Regions from separate parts of the Jejuibacter calystegiae genome, predicted to be linked through region 2. Evidence: predicted binding sites of a transcription regulator. Region 2 holds the regulator's gene; each other region holds the start of a gene.
The links. The regulator CRP, encoded in region 2, controls carbon source genes, mostly activating them, when cyclic AMP is high. The targets are predictions, from matches to a motif close to ATGTGANNNNNNTCACAT.
Positions count from the first base shown of each region.

Region 1: the regulator CRP is predicted to act here: its motif matches at 1,951-1,968, upstream of FEM41_RS00595 (acetyl-CoA C-acetyltransferase).
Region 3: the regulator CRP is predicted to act here: its motif matches at 4,558-4,575, upstream of cdd (cytidine deaminase).

Region 1 covers NZ_CP040428.1:139,234-145,289, forward strand. The annotation lists gene FEM41_RS00590 (oligogalacturonate-specific porin KdgM family protein) at 1-325, opposite strand, end outside; gene FEM41_RS00595 (acetyl-CoA C-acetyltransferase) at 700-1,872, opposite strand; gene FEM41_RS00600 (MDR family MFS transporter) at 2,033-3,544, opposite strand; gene FEM41_RS00605 (TetR/AcrR family transcriptional regulator) at 3,626-4,276, shown strand; gene FEM41_RS00610 (DUF1428 domain-containing protein) at 4,345-4,698, shown strand; gene FEM41_RS00615 (sodium/sugar symporter) at 5,053-6,056, shown strand, end outside.
Region 2 covers NZ_CP040428.1:738,552-744,607, reverse strand. The annotation lists gene pabA (aminodeoxychorismate synthase component 2) at 1-204, shown strand, start outside; gene argD (bifunctional acetylornithine/succinyldiaminopimelate transaminase) at 294-1,514, shown strand; gene FEM41_RS03525 (YccS/YhfK family putative transporter) at 1,515-3,599, opposite strand; gene crp (cAMP-activated global transcriptional regulator CRP) at 3,672-4,304, opposite strand; gene FEM41_RS03515 (OsmC family protein) at 4,610-5,014, shown strand; gene FEM41_RS03510 (phosphoribulokinase) at 5,059-5,925, opposite strand; gene FEM41_RS03505 (YheU family protein) at 5,995-6,056, opposite strand, start outside.
Region 3 covers NZ_CP040428.1:4,664,508-4,670,563, reverse strand. The annotation lists gene fghA (S-formylglutathione hydrolase) at 1-667, opposite strand, end outside; gene folE (GTP cyclohydrolase I FolE) at 931-1,599, shown strand; gene yeiB (DUF418 domain-containing protein YeiB) at 1,618-2,787, shown strand; gene sanA (outer membrane permeability protein SanA) at 2,784-3,503, opposite strand; gene cdd (cytidine deaminase) at 3,600-4,499, opposite strand; gene FEM41_RS21880 (CidB/LrgB family autolysis modulator) at 4,630-5,325, opposite strand; gene FEM41_RS21875 (CidA/LrgA family protein) at 5,322-5,723, opposite strand; gene dusC (tRNA dihydrouridine(16) synthase DusC) at 5,924-6,056, shown strand, end outside.

The sequences.
Region 1 (6,056 bases), 600 kb from region 2:
GCTTGTAGATAGTACGGCTATCATTGCTTTCAATATTCGCACCGGGCGTAAGGGCAATATTTTCGGTCGCCTTCCAGCGCCAGCTAAGGGACTCTTCATGGCCATTACCGATAATATCGGTAAATGGCTGGTCTTTGTCAGTGCCGCCCGACTTCCATTTCGCTTCCACCCCGAAGCCGAGCCCATTGGCAAAACGATGTGAAACTGATACGCGATCGGCATTGCTTCCTGCATCAACATATTCATGGCGCAAATCTACGGTTACCGCCTGTGCGGCAAATGTAACCCCACAGAGCACAGCCAATCCCAGAGTTCTCTTTAACATGAAAATCCCCTAATAAAATGGCGTTTCATTTTTATGAAATGTGATTTTATTTTTTACAGAATTTTATTTTAGTGATCGCGATCGTAAATATTTATTACACAGAAACAGAGGCCCACATTCGTGACTAGCCTCACCTTTAAAATGCATTATGTGATAAATATCCTGTCAGCGATCACAGATAGATGGGCAAAGATGGGTTTAATCAGGAGGGAATTTTCCGCTGGTCAGCGGTCACGCATAAGAATTGAAATAAAATAATTTACAATGAAATTGATATGCAGCTAACTAACTTTTCACTCATTCAACTCATCGTATCTGAATAAAAAAGCCGCCGCAGAGGTTATCTGCGGCGGCTTTATACCGGGGAAGAAAGGCTAATCTCGTTCGATAGCCAACGCCACGCCCTGACCGCCGCCGATACAAAGCGTCGCCAGCCCTTTTTTGGCATTACGTTTCACCATCTCATGAACCAGTGATACCAGAATGCGGCAGCCGGAGGCGCCAATAGGGTGGCCCAGCGCAATAGCGCCGCCGTTAACGTTAACCCGCAGCTCGTCCCATTCCAGCAGCTTATTGACCGACAGCGCCTGAGCGGCAAAAGCCTCGTTGGCCTCCACCAAATCCAGATCCTCAAGCTGCCATCCCGCGCGCTCCAGGCAGCGCCGGGTAGCGTGCACGGGAGCGATGCCCATCAGCGCAGGATCGACCCCAACGCTTGCAAAAGCGCGAATGCGCGCCAGTACCGGCAGGTTCAGAGCCTCCGCCCGACTGGCGCTCATCATCATCACTGCCGCCGCGCCGTCGTTAATCGACGAAGCGTTACCTGCGGTCACGCTACTACCGGCAAAATCAAAGACCGGTTGCAGGTTCGCCAGCCCCTCACCAGAGGGATCCAACTGCGGCTGCTCGTCGGTCTCCACCTTCTCGCCCTGGTCATTCAGTACCGGCACGATCTCATCGCGAAAGCGACCGGCGTCAATGGCAGCACGCGCCTTACGCTGCGACGCCAGCGCGTAGGCATCCTGCAATTCGCGGCTGATACCGTACTCCCGGGCCAGATTCTCAGCCGTCACGCCCATATGGTAGTCGTTAAACGCATCCCAGAGGCCGTCGTGCACCAGACTGTCAATCAGCTGACCGCCCCCCGGTAGTCCCCCGTTATGGCTCTCTCTGAGCACCCGCGGCGCGCGACTCATATTCTCCTGGCCACCGGCGATAACCACTTCCGCCTCACCGCACTGAATCGCCTGGGTCGCCAGATGCAGGGACTTCAGACCCGATCCGCAGACATCGTTGATGGTGATGGCCGAAACCGACCACGGCAGTCCGCTGTTTAGCGCCGTCTGACGTGCCGGATTCTGCCCGGCGCCAGCGGTCAGCACCTGGCCGAGAATCACCTCATCCACGGACTGCGGATCCACGCCGGTACGCTCCAGCAGCGCCTTCACCACCACGCTACCCAGCTCGGTCGCCGAATGCCCGGATAAACCGCCCTTAAAGCAGCCGATAGGGGTTCGCACAGCACCGACAATCACCACATCTTTCATCTCTCTGTCCTTCTCCATTCGGCAGACAGGATTTATCTTAAACACATTGTTATCAAATTTTTCTGCAATTGTTGAAAAATTTGAGAGATATCACACGCAAAATGTTATGAATCGGTAAGAAAGAGGCGGCGCCGGCCGGCGCCGCAGCAGAAGAAAAGCGTTAGTGATGTGTTTTGAGGGGGGCTTCGCGAATCAGCCATGAGAGGACAAACGCCAGTACCATTACCGCGGCGGCGACCAGAAAGGCGGCATGAATAGCGGCGCCAAAGGACTGAAGATAGTCATGACGCAATGCCTCAGGCAGGTGATGAATCGCCGCAGGATTCAGCTCACGCGGCAGTACCGCCCCTTCAGGCAATAGTCGGGAGAGGTTATTGTTCAGCACCCGGGTAAAGATGGCGCCAAACAGCGCAACCCCGATAGAGCCCCCGACCGAGCGAAACAGCGTCACCCCGGAGGTGGCCACGCCGATCTGCCCGGCCCCTACGCTGTTCTGCACCGCCAGCACCAGAACCTGCATCACCAGACCCAGCCCCATTCCCAGCAGACCGGTATAGAGCCAGAGCGCCCAACTGGAAGAATCATTGGTCAGCCGGGTCAGCAACGCCATGCCGATCGATGCCAGCAGCGTTCCCAGTAAGGGGAAGATGCGATAGCGGCCGGTACGGCTGATAATGCGACCGCTCAGGGCCGAGGTCACCAGCAGTCCGCCCATCAGCGGCAGCAGCTGCAGCCCCGCCTCGGTCGGCGTTGAGCCTTTCACCACCTGCAGCCAGAGCGGCAGGAAGGTTACTGAACCGAATAGCGACATCCCGATGATAAAACCCACCAGACTGCACACTGCAAAGCTGCGATTACGAAACAGCGCTAGCGGAATAATCGGCTCTTTCGCCAGCCTCTCCTCATAGATAAATCCGGCAATCCCCACCAACCCGAAGGCCAGAATGCACCACAAGCGCGGCTCATCCCAGCCGTAGACGCTGCCCCCTTCGCTGGTGAACAGGATAATGCTAAGCAGCGCCAGGCTGAGCCAGAAGGCGCCCAGATAGTCGATCTCATGACGTGCCCGACGTTCGCCCCCCTGAAAAACGGCGCCGATCACGACCAATGCAAACAGCCCAAGCGGCAGGTTGATATAGAAGATCCAGCGCCAGGAAGCGTGCTGGACGATAAAGCCGCCCAGCAGTGGCCCCACAACGGTTGCCAGACCGAATACGCCACCAAACAACCCCTGGTAGCGACCGCGACTGGCGGGCGGCACCACATCCGCCACCGCCGCCATGCTGACCACCATCAGACCGCCGCCGCCCAGCCCCTGCAGGGCGCGCATCAACACCAGTTGGGTCATATTCTGCGCCAGACCGCACAGTACCGAGCCCAGCAGAAACAGCGCAATCGCAATCTGCAACACCCGCTTGCGACCGAACAGATCGCCAAACTTGCCGTACAGCGGCACCACAATGGTGGAAGAGAGAATATAGGCGGTCACCACCCAGGAGAGCTTATCCAGCCCACCCAGCTCACCAACAATGGTCGGCAGCGCGGTAGAGACAATGGTCTGATCCAGGGCGGACAGCAGCATCACCAGCAGCAGCGCGCTGAACAGCAAGCGGATCGAAGGTGCGCCGCCGGTCGCCTTACCTTGCCGGTGCGTTATACTTTGTGCGCTCATAACCCTAACTCATTTGAAATTAATTAACCGAATAATTAATATTCAGATAATGATGTCGCGGAGTCAATGGATACCGTTATTATGACAGCACTGAAAGTCAACGCGACGGCCGCAGGTCGTCGGCCAGGGCGCCCCAGGGGCCAGACCAAAAGTCACGATCGCCGGGAGCATCTGCTCGATATCGCCCTGAATCTGTTTGCCCGCCGGGGCATAGCGGAAACCTCGCTGAACGCCATTGCGAAAGAGGCCAGTGTCACTCCGGCGGTGCTTCACTACTACTTCAACACCCGCGAACAACTGCTGGATGTGATGATAGAGGAGCGTTTTTTACCGCTGCGCAGTGATATCGCCGCCGTCTTTACTGCGCATGCTAACGCCCCCCGGGAAGCCATCCGCGCGCTGGTTCATAAGATCGCCGATGCGGCCCGGCGTCATCCCTGGTTCGCACCGCTGTGGCTCCAGGAAGTCACCAGCGATGCCGGAGTGCTGCGTCAGCAGATGTACGCCCGTCACGGCAGCGCCGAGCGACAGATGGCGCTGGATACCCTGCGCCGCTGGCAGGATGAAGGCAAACTGCACCGCGATCTTGAACCCGCCCTGGTGTTCACTTCGTTGCTCAGCCTGATTCTGGTGCCGCTGGCTGCCCAGAGCCGCCCCGCCCAGCCCGCGCTATCGGCGGAGGTTATCGAACGTCATGCCCTGATCCTGCTGGAATACGGTCTGAACGCCTGACCCGGACTATACTTAGTTCGGGCCTGCCCCACCGGCCCGACCAATCCCTTTAATCCGGAGAAAAACCTATGAAGTATGTCGACGGTTTTGTCGTCGCCGTACCCGCCGCAAATAAAGAAGCCTATCGGGAGATGGCTGCCAAAGCCGCCCCGATCTTTAAGGAGTTTGGCGCTCTGCGCGTTGTGGAATGCTGGGCCGATGACGTGCCGGACGGCAATGTCACCGACTTTCGCATGGCGGTGCAGGCGCAGGAGGATGAAGAGGTGGTGTTCAGCTGGATTGAGTACCCTTCCCAGGAAGTTCGCGATGCGGCGAACCAGAAACTCATGAGCGATCCACGCATGAAAGCGCTGGGCGATGAAATGCCCTTTGACGGAAAACGCATGATCTTTGGCGGCTTTGTTCCCATTCTTGATGAATAGCTCCCAGGCGCGACCGATTTTCCCCCGGCGCGCCTTTCGTTTTTCCGCAGTGTAACCGTTATCACACACCAATGACTCTGCCATCATCGCACGGGTATCTCCGATGCCAGGCCATGATAATAGGCTTGTTCTAATCATGGATATTAATCTGAGGCAAACCACATACCACCTTATGTTTTATCGGGTTAACTATGCGGCTGAAAGTAGTCACCCAGGTTGATTCTTAAAGACTCATGTTTATCGGTATGTCAGACAATGAGAAATTTAATAAAAGTGTGAATCAGGTTACATTCAATTACAGTGGAAACGCTTACATTAGCCTCTGAATATCTGGTTGCCGTAGGAATAAAAGTCATGGCTAACATTGAACAAGGTTTAGGCCTTCTCGACATGGTGGTATTCGCAGTCTACGTTGCGATTATCATCGGCGTCGGCCTCTGGGTTTCCAGAGACAAAAAAGGCAAGCAAAAGAGTACCGAAGACTACTTCCTGGCGGGTAAATCCCTGCCGTGGTGGGCCGTCGGCGCATCGCTTATCGCCGCGAACATCTCCGCCGAGCAGTTTATCGGCATGTCCGGTTCCGGTTTCTCCATCGGCCTGGCTATCGCCTCCTACGAGTGGATGGCAGCGCTGACGCTGATTATTGTCGGCAAATACTTCCTGCCGGTGTTCATCGAAAAAGGGATCTACACCATCCCGGAATTCGTTGAGAAGCGCTTTAACAAGAACCTGAAGACCATCCTGGCTATCTTCTGGATCGCCCTGTACATCTTCGTTAACCTGACCTCCGTCCTCTACCTCGGCGGCCTGGCGCTGGAGACCATCCTCGGTATTCCGCTGATGTACTCCATCATTGGTCTGGCGCTGTTCGCCCTGGTCTACTCCATCTATGGCGGTCTTTCGGCGGTGGTCTGGACCGACGTAATCCAGGTCTTCTTCCTGGTCCTGGGCGGCCTGCTGACCACCTGGCTGGCGGTGCACTTCATCGGCGGCGACGAAGGCTGGTTCAGCGGTATCGCCAAAATGTACGAAGCAGCGCCGGGTCACTTCGAGATGATCCTCGATCAGAGCAACCCGCAGTACATGAACCTGCCGGGCATTGCGGTGCTGATCGGCGGTCTGTGGGTGGCGAACCTCTACTACTGGGGCTTCAACCAGTACATCATTCAGCGTACCCTGGCGGCGAAATCAGTGCCGGAAGCGCAGAAAGGTATTCTGTTTGCCGCATTCCTGAAGATGATTGTGCCGTTCCTGGTGGTGATTCCGGGTATTGCAGCCTACGTGATTACCTCTTCGCCGGAGCTGATGGCTAATATGGGCAGCATTGCGGGCCACAATATGCCGACCGCCGCCCATGC
Region 2 (6,056 bases):
CCCCTGACGGTGACCCGATATCATTCGCTGCTGGTGGACCCCGCTACCTTACCTGACTGTCTGGAAGCGACGGCCTGGAGTGATGAGCAGGAGATTATGGGGCTGCGCCACCGGACGCTGGCGCTGGAGGGGGTGCAATTTCATCCCGAGAGTATCCTGAGCGAACAGGGGCACCGGTTGCTGGAAAACTTCCTGAAGCGCTGATTTTATGTTTGCCAGTGTGTGATTTTTTATGCATATTTAATGATTATATTTTCAATTAAAGATGTGCGTAAAAAAGGGACGGTTAACCCATGGCAAATGAAAATTCAGCGATTACTCGCGCCACTTTTGATGATGTCATCCTGCCCGTTTATGCACCGGCGCAGTTTATCCCGGTGAAGGGGCAGGGCAGCAGGGTCTGGGACCAGCAGGGCAAAGAGTACGTTGACTTTGCCGGTGGTATTGCCGTCACGGCACTGGGACACTGCCACCCGGCTCTGGTGTCGGCGCTGAAGCAGCAGGGAGAGACTCTGTGGCATACCAGCAATGTGTTCACCAATGAACCGGCGCTGCGTCTGGGTCGTAAGATCATTGACGCGACCTTCGCTGAGCGGGTGATTTTCATGAACTCCGGCACCGAAGCCAATGAAACCGCCTTTAAGCTGGCGCGTTACTATGCTTCCACGCGCTACAGTCCGTACAAAACCAAAATTATCGCCTTCCATAATGCTTTCCACGGGCGTTCACTGTTTACCGTATCGGTCGGTGGACAGCCCAAGTATTCAGACGGCTTCGGCCCTAAACCTGCTGATATTATCCATGTGCCCTTTAACGATCTGCACGCCGTGAAAGCCGTCATGGATGACCACACCTGTACCGTGGTGGTCGAGCCGATTCAGGGAGAAGGGGGAGTCACCGCCGCCACGCCGGAGTTCCTGCAGGGGCTGCGTGACCTGTGCGATCACTATCAGGCGTTGCTGGTCTTTGATGAGGTACAGTGCGGTATGGGTCGCGTGGGCAAGCTGTTCAGCTATATGCACTACGGTGTGACGCCGGACATTCTGACCAGCGCCAAAGCGTTGGGCGGCGGTTTCCCGGTGAGCGCGATGCTGACGACCCAGGAGATTGCCTCTGCTTTCCACGTGGGCTCCCATGGCTCGACCTATGGCGGTAACCCGCTGGCATGCGCGGTGGCGGAAGCGGCCTTCGACATCATTAATACCCCACAAGTGCTGGGTGGCATTCAGAGCAAGCGTCAGCGTTTTGTCGACCATCTGCGTCAGATCAACGAGCAATTCAATATTTTCAGCGAAGTTCGCGGTATGGGGCTACTGATTGGTGCTGAGTTGAGTGAAGCATATAAAGGGCGCGCCCGGGATCTGCTGAACGCAGCAGCGGAGCAGGGCGTTATGGTGTTGAATGCCGGGCCGGACGTGGTTCGTCTGGCGCCGTCGCTGGTGGTGGAAGACGCCGACATCGATGAAGGCATGGCGCGTTTCGCCAAAGCGGTGCAGAAAATCGCCCTGGGATGATTATTTGTGGCTTTGCAGACGGCGGCGTAGCCAGGCGCCGTGGTGGGGGCGCTGATGCCAGGCCACGGAAGAGATGGTATGCATCGCATTCAGATGGCTGAGGATGCGATCCAGATGGCGCTCCATGGTGCTCATTGGGCCAATGGTGAGCGCCTCGGGGTCGTCCAGTACGTGAATGGCGCCGCTGTCGTCGGGGTTGTCCCAGGTCAGCCGTTGCTGGCAGCGCTGAATAGCGATTTCACAGGATTGCAGATAGCGTTGGGCCAGCGCTGGCGTCAGCATATTATGCTCGCGCGCCAGGATCGTCATGGCGTTAATATGCTCGACGATAAACTGGCTGTGGGTTACCCATAGCTTCATATCGGCCAGGTAACGGTTATTGAATGATGGCTCCTGCATTGCCTGATTTAGCGAGTTATAGAGCGCATTATGGGCCTGATTGACCCGCATTCGCTCCCAGGCCAGCGGGCCGGGCTGTGGATCGTCGCTCAGGATCTGGCGGATGGCCTGCTGGTCGCGCTCCAGCGCATCGTGGGCATTCTGTCGTAGCAGGCCGCTCTGCCACTGAGGCCACAGCCAGACCATGCCGCCAAAGGCGATCAGGCAACCGAGCAGCGTATCCACCAGTCGGGTCATAATAAACTGCTCACCGCTCAGCGAAAGCAGTTGCAGGCTGTAAACCGCAGTGATGGTAAATCCGACGGTCGCCAGCGCGTAATGTTTACGGATTATCAGGTAGCCAATCAGCGTTATCAGCAGCATTCCCGCCAGAATATAGCCCTGGGGTACGTTAAAGTGTAGCGCGCCCGCCGCAATTAACAGACCCGCGATAGTTCCCCCCGCCCGGTGCAGAATGCGTACCCGGGTGGCGCCATAGCCGTTCTGGGTGACAAACATGATGGTCATTAGTATCCACCAGGGTTTGGGCAGATTGAGCGCGGCGCCAAGCAGACTGGCGATGGCAAGCATGGTTCCAATGCGCGCTGCGCTACGCAGCGCCGAGGACTTCAGCGACAGATAGCTGCGCAGCGCCCGAAGCAGCGGAAGATGCTGTTGCCGGTCGGCCATCAGATCCCGAATATAGAGCGGGCGCTGGGTGCGCAGTAGTCGGGCGATACGGCTGAAGTGATAGTGGCAGAACTGCCCCACCGGGTTTTCCGGATGCTGGCGGGCAATCTTTTCCAGCGCGGAGATGGGTTTTTCCATGCTAAAGCGCCGGGGATAGCGGTGGTAGAGTATATCGTCGCTGACTACGCGCAGCCGGGCGGCCACGGTACGGGCCGCCCAGCGAATCACCGGTTCCGCGTGGCTCTGCTCTACCAGTTTCTGTACCTCTTCAGGCTGGTGAAGGCTGACGGAAATATGCTCCTGAAGATCCAGCGCCACCTGAAAGACGCGCAGCAGGCGCTTATAATCATTCTGGCGGCTGGTGGCAGATAGCATATGCAACTGCTGATAACAGAGGCTGATGAGATCCACCACCTTTTGCTGACGAATCAGCAGCGGCGGCAGCGCATTTTCCGGATCGGTATGCTGGGTCAGCAGGCTGTATTTGGCTTCGCAGTAGTCCGCCAGTTCGCGATAGAGCAGGCTCAGGGTCTCGCGTAGCGGCTGCTCACGCCACATCCAGAACCAGAACCAGTTAAAGGCGCCGTACCACAGGGTGCCGAGCGCATACAGCAGCATCGGCTGCCAGACCGGCATATTGCCGGCCAGCCCCAGAGTAAAGATCGCGGCGATAAGCGAAGCAGGCAACAGGCGGCCATGCAGGGCGCTGATTTCCGCCGTAACGCCCAGTAACAGCGCCATTCCGAAGAAGATGGCGGCCAGTGGCAGCTTTTCCATCAGCAGTAGCTGCACCATCAGGCTGCTAAAGGCGAACAGCGAGCCGCCGACGATCAGGCGTTTAAAGAAACGTTTATGGGGGGTATCCAGGCCCGCGATATTGCAACAGGCGGGAACCAGCGAGAAGAGCAGGCCCTGTTGCAGGCTACCGAATATTAGCCCGATAATCACCGGCAGCGACAGTACCAGGGTCTGACGCAGCGCGTAGTTAACTTCGGGGTGATAGATCAGTCGGCGCATTGGCACAGGGTAACGCGTCAGTGGCAAAGAGAAAAACGGCGCGTTGCCACAACACGCCGTTACAGACCGGGATTAACGGGTACCGAAGACGACGATGGTTTTCCCGTGTGCGGAGATCAGGTTTTGATCTTCCAGCATCTTCAGAATACGGCCAACGGTTTCGCGGGAACAGCCCACGATCTGCCCGATTTCCTGACGGGTGATTTTGATCTGCATTCCGTCCGGATGGGTCATTGCGTCCGGCTGTTTTGCCAGGTTCAGCAGAGTCTGTGCGATACGACCTGTCACATCCAGGAAGGCGAGATTGCCCACTTTCTCTGAGGTGACCTGCAGACGGCGGGCCATCTGCGAGGAAAGGCGCATCAGAATGTCCGGGTTTACCTGGATCAGCTGACGGAATTTCTTATAGGAGATTTCAGCGACTTCGCAGGCGGTTTTCGCCCGTACCCAGGCGCTACGCTCCTGGCCTTCTTCGAATAGCCCCAGTTCACCAATGAAATCCCCCTGATTCAGGTAAGAGAGGATCATCTCTTTCCCTTCCTCATCTTTGATAAGTACTGCGACAGAGCCCTTAACGATGTAATAGAGGGTTTCGGCTTTTTCACCCTGATGAATAAGTGTGCTCTTCGATGGATACTTATGAATGTGGCAATGAGACAAAAACCATTCGAGAGTCGGGTCTGTTTGCGGTTTGCCAAGCACCATGCGCGGTTATCCTCTGGTTATAAGCTGACGCCCGGAAGAATATGGGCCTCCGGGCGTATTGATCGTTTGTCCCCGCTCTTGGGGATCTGGCATGAGAAAAGCCTGTAAGCTACATAAATTTCACGTGAAATTTCATCCCGTACGCGCTTCGCCGCGCCGCGAGAGGGTATCCTCAGTGTTTTAGCATAGCTTTTTCCGGGTGTCTCCTATTGTCTCGTTTCAGCTTGACCCGGATCGCCTTCTGTTGCGACTTTCTTTGCGGCGGCTTACTCTGTGGGGAAGAATGGCTTGATGGGAGCGACAACATGCAGTCACGAGTAAAATGGGTTGAGGGCCTGACTTTCCTGGGTGAGTCCGCCTCCGGGCATCAGGTGCTGATGGACGGGAATTCCGGCGACAAGGCCCCCAGTCCGATGGAGATGGTGCTGATGGCGGTGGGAAGCTGTAGCGCCATCGATGTGGTCTCTATTCTGCAAAAGGGTCGCCACGGCGTGACCGACTGCGAGGTGAAGCTAACCTCGGAGCGTCGTGAAGAGGCGCCGCGCCTGTTCACTCATATCAATCTGCACTTTATCGTTACCGGCCAGGATCTGAAAGACAATGCGGTGTCGCGTGCGGTGGATTTGTCTGCCGAGAAATACTGCTCTGTGGCGCTGATGTTGGGTAAAGCGGTGAATATCACCCATTCATATGAGGTGGTGGAAGGCTGATGCTGGCTGGGGAGGGGAGACAGATTCCCCTCCCCAGCCAGGGATTAGGCTATCTTTTTACCTTCCATAATGCGCCGCACCAGCGGCGTCATAATCAGCTCCATCGCCAGTCCCATCTTGCCGCCCGGCACCACCAGCGTATTGATATGCGAGATAAACGAGCCCTGCAGCATCGCCAGCAGCCAGGGATAATCGACCTCCAGATCCCGGAAGTGGATCACCACAAAGCTTTCATCCAGCGACGGGATCTCTCTGGCGGCGAAGGGATTAGAGGTATCTACCGTCGGCACGCGCTGGAAGTTGATGTGGGTACGTGAGAACTGCGGGGTGATGTAGTTGATGTAGTCTTCCATCGAACGCACCACCGAATCCATCACGGCTTCACGGGAATGGCCGCGCTCGCTGGTGTCGCGCACCAGTTTCTGAATCCACTCCAGGTTGACGATGGGTACTACGCCGACCAGTAGATCCACATGCTGCGCCACATCGTGCTGCGAGGTGACCACGCCGCCGTGCAGCCCTTCGTAGAACAGCACGTCCGTAGGTTCTGGTAGCGGCTGCCAGGGAGTAAAGGTGCCTGGCACCTGATCCCAGGGCACTGCTTCATCGTAGGTATGTAGATATTTGCGGGACTTTCCCGTACCGCTATGACCATATTCGGTAAAGGTATTTTCCAGCAGACCAAAGTCATTGGCGTCCGGGCCGAAATAGCTGATATGGCGCCCTAAATCCCGGGCCTTGCGAATCTCCATATCCATTTCCGGGCGGGTATAGCGGTGGAAACTGTCACCTTCGAGCTCGGCGGCTCTGAGCCCAAGTTCGGCGAAAATCTTACGAAATGCGATGCTGGTGGTGGTGGTTCCCGCACCGCTGGAACCGGTGACGGCGATAATCGGATGCCTGGTGGACATAGCTGAGCAACTCCTTGAGTACAGGGGTGTAGCCACTGAAACACGGCGAATTGTTTGGTAAACCAGATATTAGCCGCGGAATTGCGAGCGCGGCATGATGTTGACCGTTTCATGAAGTTCCGACCATACCA
Region 3 (6,056 bases), 1.3 Mb from region 2:
TATCGGCATCGCCCTGGTCTACCAGCATGGGCAGTCTGGCCTCGTCGGGGGCGTTGGCCAGCAGTTCGCAGCTATCCCATTCGCGCCAGGTAGTTTCGTCGGCGCCCAGATAGGCGCTAAACGCCTTTTGTCCCCAGGGGACCTGGCAGGGATTAACGATGGGGGCAAAGGCGGAAACCGAACAGAAGCGCCCCGGATTTTTCAGCGCCATAATGAGCGCGCCGTGACCGCCCATTGAGTGACCGGCAATGGCCTGCTTCCCGGAAAACGTGAAGTGACTGTTCACCAGGGCGGGCAGTTCGTCGCGCAGATAGTCATACATCCGATAGTGGCTGGCCCAGGGGGGCTCGCTGGCGTTCAGGTAGAAACCGGCGCCCTGACCCAGATCGTATGAGGCATCGTTTGGGATAGACTCACCGCGCGGGCTGGTATCCGGCATAATCAGCGCAATACCCAGTTCGGCAGCCATCCGCTGGGCGCCGGCTTTAGTGGTAAAGTTTTCGTCATTGCAGGTCAGGCCAGAAAGCCACCACAGCAGCGGCGGCGCGCTTTCACGGGCGGGCGGAAGGAACAGGCTGAAGGTCATGGGGCAGCCCAGCGTTGTTGACGGGTGGCGCCAGCGCTGCATAAGCCCGCCAAAACAGCGATGCTCTTCAATTTTTTCCATCTGGTGACTCCATGTTGTCTCGCACAGGTGGCCTTCATCATAGCAGCCAGCGGGGCAAAATTTCACGATGACTGAGGAAGTTTCACTTCACCCGCTGCCGGGAATAGCGCATCATTCCCCCGTTGCGCCCGGGGTTGAAAGAATGCAGCTATTTCAGCCATTATCTCGGGTAGCCGCTGGATTCTGTGCGCCCGCTGCCGCACAATGAGCGCACGCTCCGTCCCATGAGGCGGAGATTAGCCACACCTGCAGGAGAAAAACAAATGCCGTCACTCAGTAAAGAAGCCGCCCTTGTTCATGAGGCGCTGGTCGCTCGCGGGCTTGAAACACCGCTGCGTCCGCCGGTGCACGAGCTGGATAACGAAACCCGTAAAAGTCGTATTGCCGGTCATATGACGGAGATCATGCAGCTGCTTAATCTCGATCTTAGCGATGACAGCCTGATGGAGACACCGCATCGCATCGCCAAAATGTATGTGGATGAGATCTTCTCCGGCCTCGACTATGCGAACTTCCCGAAGATCACCCTGATCGAAAATAAGATGAAAGTGGATGAGATGGTGACGGTGCGCGACATCACGCTGACCAGCACCTGTGAACACCACTTTGTCACTATCGATGGCAAAGCGACCGTCGCCTATATTCCGAAGGATACGGTGATCGGCCTGTCGAAAATCAACCGTATTGTGCAGTTCTTTTCCAGCCGTCCTCAGGTTCAGGAACGCCTGACCCAGCAGATTCTGGTGGCGCTGCAAACTCTGCTGGGCACCAACAATGTGGCGGTATCCATCGATGCGGTCCATTATTGTGTCAAGGCTCGCGGTATTCGCGACGTCACCAGCGCCACCACCACCACTTCGCTGGGCGGTTTGTTTAAGTCGAGCCAGAATACGCGCCAGGAGTTCCTGCGCGCCGTACGTCACCACGGCTAATCACCCCAGGCAGGAAAGATGAAGAGAAATGTCACGCTGGATTTTATTCGCGGCGTTGCCATTCTCGGCATCCTGCTCCTGAATATCAACGCCTTCGGCTTGCCGAGGGCGGCCTACCTGAATCCCGCCTGGGCTGGCCATATCAGCCTTAGCGATGCCTGGACATGGGCGTTGCTGGATCTCTTCGCCCAGGTGAAATTCCTGACGCTGTTCGCGCTGTTGTTCGGCGCCGGGTTGCAGATGCTGCTGGCGCGCGGTAAGCGCTGGATTCAGTCGCGCCTTAGTTTGCTGGTGCTGCTGGGGTTTCTGCACGCCGTGCTGCTGTGGGATGGTGATATCCTGCTGTCTTACGGCCTGGTGGGACTTATCTGCTGGCGTATGGTGCGTGACGCCCACGGCGTTCGTCAACTGTTCAATACCGGCGTGCTGCTATACCTGATTGGCGTGGCGGTGTTGCTGGTGCTGGGCGGTATTCAGGGTAACGGCTCCGACCGTAGCTGGGTTCCGGGCGCCGCGGCGCTTCAGTATGAACAGTTGTGGAAACTGGCTCAGGGCGGCGAAGCCGTCAGTCAGCGTCTGGGGTCGTTAAGCGACAGTCTGCTGGCCCTGGGGGCGCAATATGGCTGGCAACTGGCGGGTATGATGCTGCTGGGCGCTGCGCTGATGCGCAGCGGCTGGCTGGCCGGGCGTTTCAGTCTGGCCCATTACCGGCGCAGCGGCTGGCTGCTGATAGCTTTGGGGATGACGATTAATATTCCCGCTATCGTGGCTCAGTGGCGCCTGGGATGGGACTATCGCTGGTGTGCCTTTATTCTTCAGGCGCCGCGTGAACTGAGCGCGCCGTTTCAGACCATTGGTTATGCCGCGCTGGCGTTCGGCTACTGGCCGAAGCTTGCTCGCTTCCGGCTGACGGCGGCGGTGGTCTGCGTGGGGCGTATGGCGCTGACCAACTATCTGCTGCAGACCCTGATCTGCACCACGCTGTTCTATCGCTTTGGGCTGTTTATGCAGTTCACCAGGCTACAGCTGTTGGCCTTTGTTCCGGCGGTATGGGCGGTGAATCTGCTGTTTTCGCTGCTGTGGTTGCGCCATTTTCGCCAGGGGCCGGTTGAGTGGCTGTGGCGACAGCTTACCGCCAGGGCGGCGGGCGTGCGCCTGGCGCAAAAACACAAACATCCGGGCGCTTAAGGCTTAAGTTTCTTTTCCAGCTCAACCAGCTGTTCGGGGGTCACCGCCGGATAGTTTTGGGCGTCGTCGGTGATTTCGTGGGTGGCCGGAATTGGCACCAGCGGTCCCAGGAAGCGCGGCTCGCGTTTAAAGATATAGAGATCGGCCAGCGCGCTCAGGCGGGCGCCAAACTCGCGAATGCGTACCGTCAGCATATTTTTGGGGGAAGGAACCGCATAGCACTGGGCCTGAATGCCCATATGCCAGGCGATAAATAGCGCCCGCTCGCAGTGAAAACGCTGGGTGATGATGATGAAGTCGTTGGTATCGAACACCTTGCGGGTGCGGACGATGGAGTCCAGGGTGCGAAAACCGGCGTAATCCAGCACGATGGCGGAGGGATCGACCCCGGCGGCAATCAGATCGCGCCGCATGGTGCGCGGTTCGTTGTAACTCTGTAGCGCGTTGTCGCCGCTGAGCAGCAGATAATCCACCTTGCCGCTGTTCCAGGCGTTAATCGCTCCCTGAATGCGGTATCGATAATACTGATTAATTACCCCGGTACGGTAGTACTTGGCGGTGCCCAACACCACGCCGACCTGGCGGCGGGGCAGATCCTGAATTTCATCATAAACCCAGGGGGAAGTCTTCCAGCTCATCCAGCGGTCCAGCGCAAACACGGACAACAGCAGTAAGCCGATAATGACCAACAGGCTGTAAAACAGGCGCTTCAACATGGAGTTGCGGACTCGGCATCGGGGATCAAAAGGTTATCCAAGGCTACTTTATCCGTGGAAATGGCGCAACTCGGGCGGGTCCGGTTGCGCTAATTTTCAGCCGTTTGCCGATCGGCTGAGCAGGGCGCGATCGAGACTGCGGCACTCCAGTGTACGCAGCAGCGCGACCGTAGCTTCCCACTGGGTCAGGGTTCCGTCCGGCAGTTCGGCCAGAATGGCGCGTAACAGGTCCTGTGGTTGGTAGCCGCACAGATACATCAGGTTTAGCGCGGCCTGTAGCGGCGGTAGTGAGGGGTTATAGGCGGCATTCTCTGCATAGCTGCCGGTAAACAGCGTGCCGTCGCGCATCTCCAGCGCCACGCCGGAAGGCGACTGGCTATAGGGCGCGTGGCTGCGGTTGGCGGCGGCGATGGCGGCCCGGCTCAGGGCATCACCCTCCAGCGGATAGCCGTGGTCTTGTTCATCTAACAGCAGCGTGGCGATATTGAGATCCCGCGGCCCGAAGGCATCCGGCAGGTAGTCGCCCAGAGTAGCGGGCTGGCGCCCTGGCAGGTGAATATGCAGATCGGTACCGCTGTTCAGTTCGTTCATAAACTGACGGCAGTGGCCGCAGGGGGTGTAGTTGACGGTAATCGCCGCCAGACGGCGTTCACCGCGCATCCAGGCATGGGCGATGGCGCTCTGCTCGGCGTGCAGGGTTTGCTGCATGGTGGTGCCCGGGAACTCCATATTGGCGCCCAGGTAGATGTTGCCGCTTTCGCCCCGGGCTACGGCGCCGACGTTAAAGCGTGAAATGGCGGTGCGGGCGCAGGCTGCGGCCACCGGCAGCAGGGCAAAGGCCAGCGCATCATCATCCAGTCCGCTCTGGCGCTTCAGGGTCTCCGCTTCCGCAGCGCTGAACATGGCGGGGAAGTGGTCATCGGCTACAAGTTGTGCCAGCGCGGAGTGCAGTTGCGCAGGCATCTGGTCGAGTGCGACCTGAAAACGTGAATGCATGAAAGGATTCCGAATCAGCTTAATGGAACCGTAGTGTACGGTGCTGTTGTGAAGCTATATGTGATCTTAATCCAATTATTAATGTAACAAATGAAAATTAACGTCAGTAAAAAGCGAACCGGCGCAGAGTTTAGCCCATCAGCGCCATGATTACCGGGAACATAAAGGGAGCCAGCAGCGAGGTGAAGATTCCGCAGATCACCAGCGCCAGAGAGCCAAAGGCGCCTTCCTGGTAATCGAGCTCCGCGCAGCGGGCGGTACCCAGTGCGTGAGAGGCGGTGCCCATGGCCAGACCGCGTGAGGCTTTGGTGCTGATATGCATGCGGTTAAGCAGAGTATGGCCAAATACCGCCCCAAGAATCCCGACGAAAATCACGCACACCGCGCTGATGGCCGGAATACCGCCGATGCTGCCGCCGACCGCCATGGCGATAGGGGTAGTGACCGACTTCGGTAAAATCGAAGCGGCGATCTGCGGTGTCGCCCCCATCAACAGTGCGACGGCAGTACCGGTAAACATCGCCACCACGCTGCCGATAAAGCAGATGCTGATAATCGACTTCCAGCGGGCGCGAATCTGATGCAGTTGCTCATAGAGCGGGAAAGCCAGCGCCACCACGGCCGGTTGCAGCAGATCGTTCAGCACTTTGCTGCCCTGGAAGTAGTGCGCATAGGGGGTGCCGCTCAGCAACAGTAGCGGAATAATCACCACCATCGAAACCAGCAGCGGATTGAGCAGCGGCGTTTTCAGCCAGCCCCCCAGTCTGCGTGCCGCGAAGAAGACAATCAGCGTCAGGGGAAGCGACCACCAGATATCGTGGATCATTTGTTATTTGCCTCTTTTTGTCCGATGACTTTGCGTTCGCCGTGAATTAAATGGGAGCTCCAGCTCACCACCACCAGCACCACCAGAGTGCTGACCACGCAGGAGACCACCACCGGTCCAAACTGGGCGCGCAGCAGATCGAAATACTGCATTACTCCAACGCCGATAGGCACAAACAGCAGCGCCATATAGCGAATCAGCAGATGGCAGCCCGGTTTCACCCACTGGGCAGGCAGAATTTGCAGCGACAGCAGCAGAAACAGAATCAGCATACCGATAATGCTGCCGGGAATCGTAATAGGCAGCAGGGCGGCGATGGCGATACCGGCATATAAACAGGCGTAAATTAGCAGAAAGGCCCGCAGGTAGTGCCAGATGATTTTTAAAGTCTTGTGCATGGCGTTAACCCTTAGTGAAACGCATTCATCATACAATTAAATCCAATTCTGTGATACAGGTAGCAACATGAATTCCAGGCATACCTTTTATTCCTGGCCTGCCTGACGCCGGAACGCAAGTCATGCGCAGCGGCGAGAGAGACTTTATTACCCATGGCAGAAACGCTAGCATAGCGCCTCTTTATTCAACGGGCGGATTTATGCGGGTATTACTGGCGCCGATGGAAGGGGTGCTCGATGCGCTGGTGCGCGAACTCCTCAGCGAAGTGAATGACTACGATCTGTGCATCACCGAGTTCTTACGGGTGGTGGATAAACTCTTGCCAGTAAAGT